DNA from 2 places in the Gemmobacter denitrificans genome. Region 1 is predicted to be linked to the other one. Evidence: riboswitches for the same ligand, from Rfam matches in the RefSeq annotation. Region 1 holds a riboswitch; the other holds the start of a gene.
The links. Region 1 has a riboswitch for cobalamin ahead of V6590_RS07730 (DUF1636 family protein). Riboswitches for the same ligand answer to the same signal wherever they lie in the genome.
Positions count from the first base shown of each region.

Region 2: linked by a shared signal. The riboswitch ahead of V6590_RS05450 (DUF1636 family protein) and the one ahead of V6590_RS07730 (DUF1636 family protein) in region 1 are both predicted to bind cobalamin.

Region 1 covers NZ_JBALHR010000003.1:405,943-409,595, reverse strand. The annotation lists gene V6590_RS07735 (type I glyceraldehyde-3-phosphate dehydrogenase) at 1-831, shown strand, start outside; cobalamin riboswitch at 873-1,084, shown strand; gene V6590_RS07730 (DUF1636 family protein) at 1,117-1,569, shown strand; gene V6590_RS07725 (ABC transporter ATP-binding protein) at 1,566-2,342, shown strand; gene V6590_RS07720 (ABC transporter substrate-binding protein) at 2,358-3,290, shown strand; gene V6590_RS07715 (FecCD family ABC transporter permease) at 3,294-3,653, shown strand, end outside.
Region 2 covers NZ_JBALHR010000002.1:465,396-469,048, forward strand. The annotation lists gene cobN (cobaltochelatase subunit CobN) at 1-139, opposite strand, end outside; gene cobW (cobalamin biosynthesis protein CobW) at 143-1,177, opposite strand; gene V6590_RS05450 (DUF1636 family protein) at 1,174-1,572, opposite strand; cobalamin riboswitch at 1,653-1,847, opposite strand; gene cobO (cob(I)yrinic acid a,c-diamide adenosyltransferase) at 2,011-2,649, shown strand; gene V6590_RS05460 (cobyric acid synthase) at 2,880-3,653, shown strand, end outside.

The sequences.
Region 1 (3,653 bases):
CCGTTTCCGGGCCTTGTGACGCTCGAACCCGGTGCGCTGGTGGTGAATGGCACGGCCATTCCGCTGCATCGCACGCCCGATATTTCGGGGCTGGACCTGCGCGGCGTCGATCTGGTGATGGAATGTACTGGCCGGGCCGACGCCCGGGCCGTGGCCGAACGCGGGTTGCAGGCCGGGGCCCGGCGGGTGCTGATCTCGGGCCCTTCGGCTGCCGCAGATCTGACGCTGGTTCTGGGCGCGAATGAAACCCAGCTTGCCGGGCAGCGGATCGTGTCCAATGCCTCCTGCACCACCAATGCGCTGGCCCCGCTGGCGCGACTGATCCATCAGCACTGGGGCATCGTGACCGGATCGATGACCACCATCCATTGCTATACCGGCAGCCAGCCCACGGTAGACGCCCCGGCCGCCGATTTCGCCCGGTCACGCGCCGCCGCGCTGTCCATGGTGCCCACGACCACCTCGGCGCAGCGGCTGGTGGACCGGGTCTTGCCCGAACTTGCCGGTCGGCTGGAGGGCAGCGCCGTGCGGGTGCCCACGGCCAGCGTTTCGGCCGTTGATCTTTGCGTGATGACCGAACGCCCGACAGATGCGGCAGCGGTAAATACAGTGTTCCGCACGGCGGGCGGGGTGATCGGCGCGACCGACCTGCCGCTTGTCTCATCCGACCTGCGCGCAAGGCCCGAAAGCATCGTCATGGCCTGCCCCGAAACCCGGGTCACCCGGGGCGGGATGCTGCGGGTCTTTGGCTGGTACGACAATGAATGGGGCTTTTCCAACCGCATGCTTGATGTCGCCCGGCTGATATGCGCCGAGGTCGCCCCCGCCTGATCCTGCGTCGTGATCATGGCTTGACGGAAATCCCCGCACCGGCGATTGTCGGCACCGATGGTTCCCGGCCAAACCAAGCGCGGCCGGGTGAAAAGGGAATACGGTGTGGTGTAGGCAACAGCCGCCAAATCCGTGACTGCCCCCGCAACTGTAAGCGGTGAGCGACCTCCGAAACCACTGGCCCCAAAGGCCGGGAAGGTGGAGCAAGCCACGACCCGCGAGTCAGGAGACCTGCCATCAGAGCAATCAACCGACCCGGGCGGGGTGCCCCGGATGGAGCATATGATGGACCTTTCCAAACCGCGGCCCGTGGCCGCACCCCCTTATTCCGTGGCGCAAACCGCGCCGCATCAGATTCTGGTCTGCAAGGCCTGCAAGCATCAGGGGCAGGCCTGCGCCCCGGGGCATGCGCTTTTGAAAAAGCTGCGCGCGGCCATTGCGACGGCGGGGCTGGATGAGGCGTTCGAAGTGTCGGGCACTGCCTGCCTGGCCGGATGTGTGACCGATCATGGCAAACCCTGCGTGGTCGGTTGGCGGGCCACGGCCAAGGCGACATGGCTGTTCGGCGACATCGACCCGAACCAGCCGATTGACGATCTGGTGGAATTTGCCCGGCTATATGCCGCTGTCGAAGATGGCTGGATGGGCGGCAAGGATTGCCCGCCGCGCCTGTGCGACAACACTCTGGCCCGCATTCCCGCCGCGATGATCGTGACCCGCGAAGGCACCATCCAATGACCGCAGCGGTCGAACTGTCGGGGGTGTGCTGGGGGCCAAGGGGCCGGCCTGACATCCTGTCGGATATCAACTTTAGCGTGCCGCAGGGGCAGATCATGGCGGTCTGCGGTGCGAACGGGGCCGGAAAATCCTCGCTCTTGCGGCTGATCTACCGTCATCAGGCCCCGCGCCGGGGCACGGTGCGGCTGATGGGGCGCGATATCTGGGCGCTGTCCGCCACGGATGCCGCGCGCAGCCTTGCGGCCGTGCTGCAGGAACAACCTACCGATTTTGCCCTGACCGCGCGGCAGATCGTGGCCCTTGGCCGCCTGCCCCATCGCCGGGGCTGGGGATCCGGCCTTGCCACGCCCGGCGGCGAGGATGCCGCGATCATCGAAGCCGCGATCCTGCGCATGGACCTGACTGCCATGGCAGACCGCCCGTTCGGCACGCTTTCGGGCGGGGAACGCCAGCGGGTCATGGTGGCGCGCGCGCTGGCCCAGCAACCACGGGTGATCGTGCTGGACGAACCCACCAACCACCTGGATATCCGCCATCAGCTTGAACTGCTGGCACTGCTGAAAGGCCTTGGCCTGACTGTCATCGCCACGCTGCATGATCTGACACTGGCCGCCGAATTTGCCGAACGCGTGCTGATCCTGCGCGATGGCCGCATTCTGGCCGATGGTCCGCCTGATCTGGCGCTGTCGGAAACCACCCTTGCCGACGCCTTTCAGGTGAAGGCGCGCATCGACCGCAGCGGCCCCAGCCCGCGCTTTTCCTTCCATCTCTAACCTTCAGGACCCAAGATGATCCGCCTCTCCCTGCTTGCCCTTCTCTGCTCGGCCTCTGCTGCGGCCGCCTTCCCGGTGACCGTGAAAAGCTGCGACCGCGAGGTGACCTTTGATGCAGCCCCTGCCCGCGCCATTTCCAATGACGTGAACCTGACCGAAATGATGCTGGTTCTGGGCCTGCGGGACCGGATGGTCGGCTATACCGGCATTTCCGGCTGGAAAACGCTGGACGAGGAGATGCGTGACGGCGTGGCCGAACTTCCCGAACTGTCGTCGAAATACCCGACAAAAGAGATCCTGGCTGGTGCCGAAGCCGATTTCTTCTTTGCCGGCTGGAACTACGGGATGAAGGTCGGCGGCGAGGTGACGCCGGAAACGCTGGCCGCTTTCGACATCAAGACCTATGAACTGACCGAAAGCTGCATCCATATCGGACCCAAGTCCAAATCCAGCATGGATGACATGTATGCCGACATTCTGAACCTCGGGCGCATCTTCGGGGTCGAAGACCGCGCCGAAGGTCTGGTGGCGGGATGGCAGGCACGTCTGGCCGAAGTGACAGCGGGGGTGGATCGCGCAAACCCGCTGCGCGTATTTGTCTATGACAGTGGCGAGGAAGCGCCCTTCACCGCCGGGGCCTATGCCATGCCCACCGCGCTGATCGAGGCGGCAGGCGGCACCAATATCATGGCCGACCTGGAAAAAAGCTGGGCCGAAATCAGCTGGGAACCAGTGGTGGAACGCAATCCGCAGGTTGTGGTGATCGTGAATTACGGCGACGTGACCGCCGAACAGAAGATTGCCTTCATGAAGGGCAATCCAGCCTTTGCCGGGATCGACGCCGTGAAGAACGACCGTTTCGTCGTGCTGGAATATGTCGAGGCGACGCCGGGCCCCCGCAACATCAAGGCCGTCGAAAAGCTGGTCGCCGGGTTCAAGGGCAACTGAGGCATGGCCGACACCACCGCCCCCGTTTCACTGGCCCGCCGGGTTGGCACAGGCTCTGGCCTTGCCCTGCTGGCGGGGGTGGTGGTGCTGGTTTCGGTCGTTCTGGCCGTCTCGGTCGGATCGGTGGCGATCCCACCCGGCACGGTCTGGGCCATCGCGCTTGACCATGTCGCGCCGGGGCTGGTGACACCGGACTGGAGCACGGGCCGCGCCAATATCGTCTGGGAAATCCGCTTTCCCCGTGTGTTGCTGGCTGGGCTGGTGGGGGCAGGCCTTGGGCTGGTGGGGGCGGCGCTGCAATCGGTTACCCGCAACCCGCTGGCCGATCCGCATTTGCTGGGCATTTCCTCGGGCGGGGCCTTC
Region 2 (3,653 bases), on a different contig from region 1:
CCCGATGCCACCCCGCCGCGAAAGCGCCAAGATCGCTGTCGGAAAACGACAGAACCACCAGATCCGCAGGTGTCTGGCCCGGATCATAGGGGGTCTCGCTTTCCTCAAGCCCGTGGCTTTCGCGGAAGGTGACGTGCAAGGATCAGCCCTCCAGCACGGCGCGGATCGCCGTTTCGTTCACATGATCATGTTCGGCAATGACCACCAGCCGGGTGGCGCGCGGCGTATCGCCCCAGGGCCGGTCATATTGCGCGCGGACGCGTTCGCCCACGGCCTGCACCAGCATCCGCATCGGCTTGCCCACGACCGCGACATAGCCCTTCACGCGCAGGATATCCTGTTCGCGGGCCAGACGGCGGATGGCCTCTTGCAGCCGGTCGGGATCGGCCACTTCGGGCAGATCGATCACGACGGTATCGAAGTCGTCATGTTCGTGATCGTCATGGCCGTCATGATGGCTGGGGCGGGCGGCCAGATCATCTTCGGCTGCGGCGTTCAGACCCAGAATGACGCGCGGGTCGATCACCCCTTCGGTCATCGGCAGGATCGGCAGCTTGCGCGGGGCCTCGGCCTCGATCACCGCGCGGGCGGCGGCCAGACCGGCCTCCCCGGCCAGATCGGCCTTGGACAGCAGCACCACATCGGCGCAGGCGATCTGATCCTCGAACACTTCGGACAGCGGGGTTTCGTGATCCAGGCTGTCATCGGCGGCGCGCTGCGCATCCACCGCTGCCACATCGGGGGCAAAGCGACCTGCCGCCACGGCCTCGGCATCGGCCAGGGCCACGACACCATCAACCGTGATCTTCGACCGGATCGCCGGCCAGTCAAAGGCCTTGAGCAAGGGCTTGGGCAGGGCCAGACCCGAGGTTTCGATCAGGATGTGATCGGGGCGCAGCGGCAGGGCCATCAGGGCCTCGATCGTGGGGATGAAATCATCGGCCACGGTGCAGCAGATGCAGCCATTGGCCAGTTCGACGATGTTTTCCACCGGGCAGTTTTCATCGGCGCAGGATTTCAGGATATCGCCATCCACCCCCACGGTGCCGAATTCGTTCACCAGCACGGCCAGACGCTTGCCCTGCGGGTTCTGCATCAGATGGCGGATCAGCGTCGTCTTGCCCGCGCCCAGAAAGCCGGTGATTACGGTGACGGGGATCTTGGTCAGGTCAGTCATTCGGCGGCGTCCTTCAGGGCGGGAATGGGGTCAAGGGCGGGCAGGGGCGGGATGCGCGCAAGGCTCTGCTTGCGGAAGATTTCGGGCCGCTCGCGCCAGGGCACAAGCCCGTCGGCCGTGGCGGCATAGGCCGCCGCCCCTTGCAGAATGGCCGCAGCATGGGTTTCGGGGTCCATTCGGCCATAGACATAGGTCCATTTGTCCGGGGCGGACAAAGCGACGGCACAGCCATTGCTGCAGGCTGAGAGACATTCGACCGGCAGGATTGCCACCCCCTCGGGGAGCGGTTCGGCCAGGAGCGCGGCAAGCAGCTGCGCGCCCGGGCGCGGGCCATCAGGGGGCGCGGCCCCCTCGCGGCGGCAGGTGGTGCAGACATGCAGCAGGGCCTGTGCCATGCGTCTTCTCCCATCGGGCAGGGGCATGGCACGGCAGGGGCAAAGGCCCCGGTCGCGCAGCGGAAACACCCCGTCCGCCCGTCACTTCATTGCTGCTGGCAGGTCTCCCGGCTTGCGGAGCGGGTTTCCCCCCGGTCCCGGCCTTCCCGGCTGTACGCCAGTGGCATGGGGCCTCTCCGGTCACGGTCGCGGGGGCGGCTGCGCTTGCCCCGGATGGGGGGACGCATTCCTTCTTCGCCTGCCACAGGGCAGGAACCAGCATGACCGCCTTGTGACAGATTGGCCTTGCGAGTCAAGAACAGGCGCGGCGTCTGCAGGGGCAAGGGCGACATCCGCCGCCGCAATCGGCGCGACGCCGCCCCCGCTGCGGCAAAGGTCGGAGCCGGGCTTTCCGGCCCTGCGGCAATCGGTTAGACCTGCAGGTCAGAGGAGATGCCCATGACCGACGACGCCGCAGCCCAAAGCACCCCGCAGGATGATCTTGCCCGCCATGCCGCCAAGATGGCCAAGAAAAAGGCCGCCCGCGACAAGATCATGGCCACCAAGGAAGGCGAAAAGGGTCTTGTCATCGTTCATACCGGTGCGGGCAAGGGCAAGTCGTCCTCGGGCTTTGGCATGATCCTGCGATGCATTGCCCATGGCATGCCCTGCGCGGTCGTGCAATTCATCAAGGGGGCCTGGGATACCGGCGAACGTCGGCTGATCGAAGGAAACTTCGGTGACCTTTGCCAATTCCATGCCATGGGCGAAGGCTTCACCTGGGAAACTCAGGACAAGGCGCGTGACATTGCGGCGGCCCGGAAGGGTTGGGAAAAGGCCAAGGAACTGATCCGCGACCCGGACATCCGTTTCGTGCTGCTGGACGAGATCAACATCGCCCTGCGCTACGATTATCTGGCGGTGGACGAGGTGGTTGCCTTTCTGCGTGACGAGAAACCGCCGATGACCCATGTCTGCCTGACGGGCCGCAACGCGAAGGAAGAACTGATCGAGATTGCTGATCTGGTGACCGAGATGGCATTGGTGAAGCATCCGTTTCGGTCGGGGATCAAGGGACAGAAGGGCGTCGAGTTCTGACGCATCGCAAGGATGGGGGCTCTGCCCCCGGCGTGCTGGCGCACGACTCTACCGGGATATTTGGACCAAGATGAAGGGCACGTGGTGTTGACCGAATCCAGGCTGGGTCAGGTTGCGGTACAGGGAGGGATCCTGTTGACCGCCCAAGGTAAAGGCGCCGCGTTTCCCCCGGGAAACCGGCCCGCAGGGCGGAGGGGGCAGCGCCCCCTGATCCCGCAAGGATTTCTGCCATGCCTGCGCTGATGATCCAGGGGGCCGGGTCCAATGTCGGCAAATCCTTGCTGGTGGCCGGGCTGTGCCGGGCCGCGCGTCGGCGGGGGCTGACTGTCGCGCCGTTCAAGCCGCAGAACATGTCGAACAATGCCGCCGTTACCGCAGATGGTGGCGAGATCGGGCGCGCGCAGGCGCTGCAGGCCTTGGCATCTGGGCTTGATCCGATCACCGATATGAACCCGGTCCTGCTGAAACCCGAAAGCGAGGTCGGCGCGCAGGTGGTGGTGCAGGGGCGGCGCATTGCCACGGTGAAGGCGCGCGATTATGCGGCGCTGAAGCCGCAGCTTATGGGCGCAGTGCTGGAAAGCTTTGCGCGCCTGCGTGCGGCGCATGATCTGGTGATCGTGGAAGGGGCAGGCAGCCCGGCCGAGGTCAATCTGCGGGCGGGCGACATTGCCAATATGGGATTTGCCCGGGCGGCGGATGTGCCGGTTGTATTGGCCGGCGATATCGATCGCGGCGGGGTCATTGCGCAGATGATTGGCACCCAGGCGGTGCTTGACCCGGATGATGCTGCGATGATTTCCGGTTTTCTGATCAACAAGTTCCGCGGCGATGTTCGCCTGTTTGATGACGGCTATCGGCTGATTGCGGAACGCACGGTATGGCGCGGGTTCGGGGTGCTGCCCTTCTTTGCAGATGCTGCAAAGCTTCCGGCCGAGGATGCGCTGGATCTGCCGCGCGGGGGCGGGTCGGGCGCGTTCAAGGTGGCGGCGCTGGTCCTGTCACGC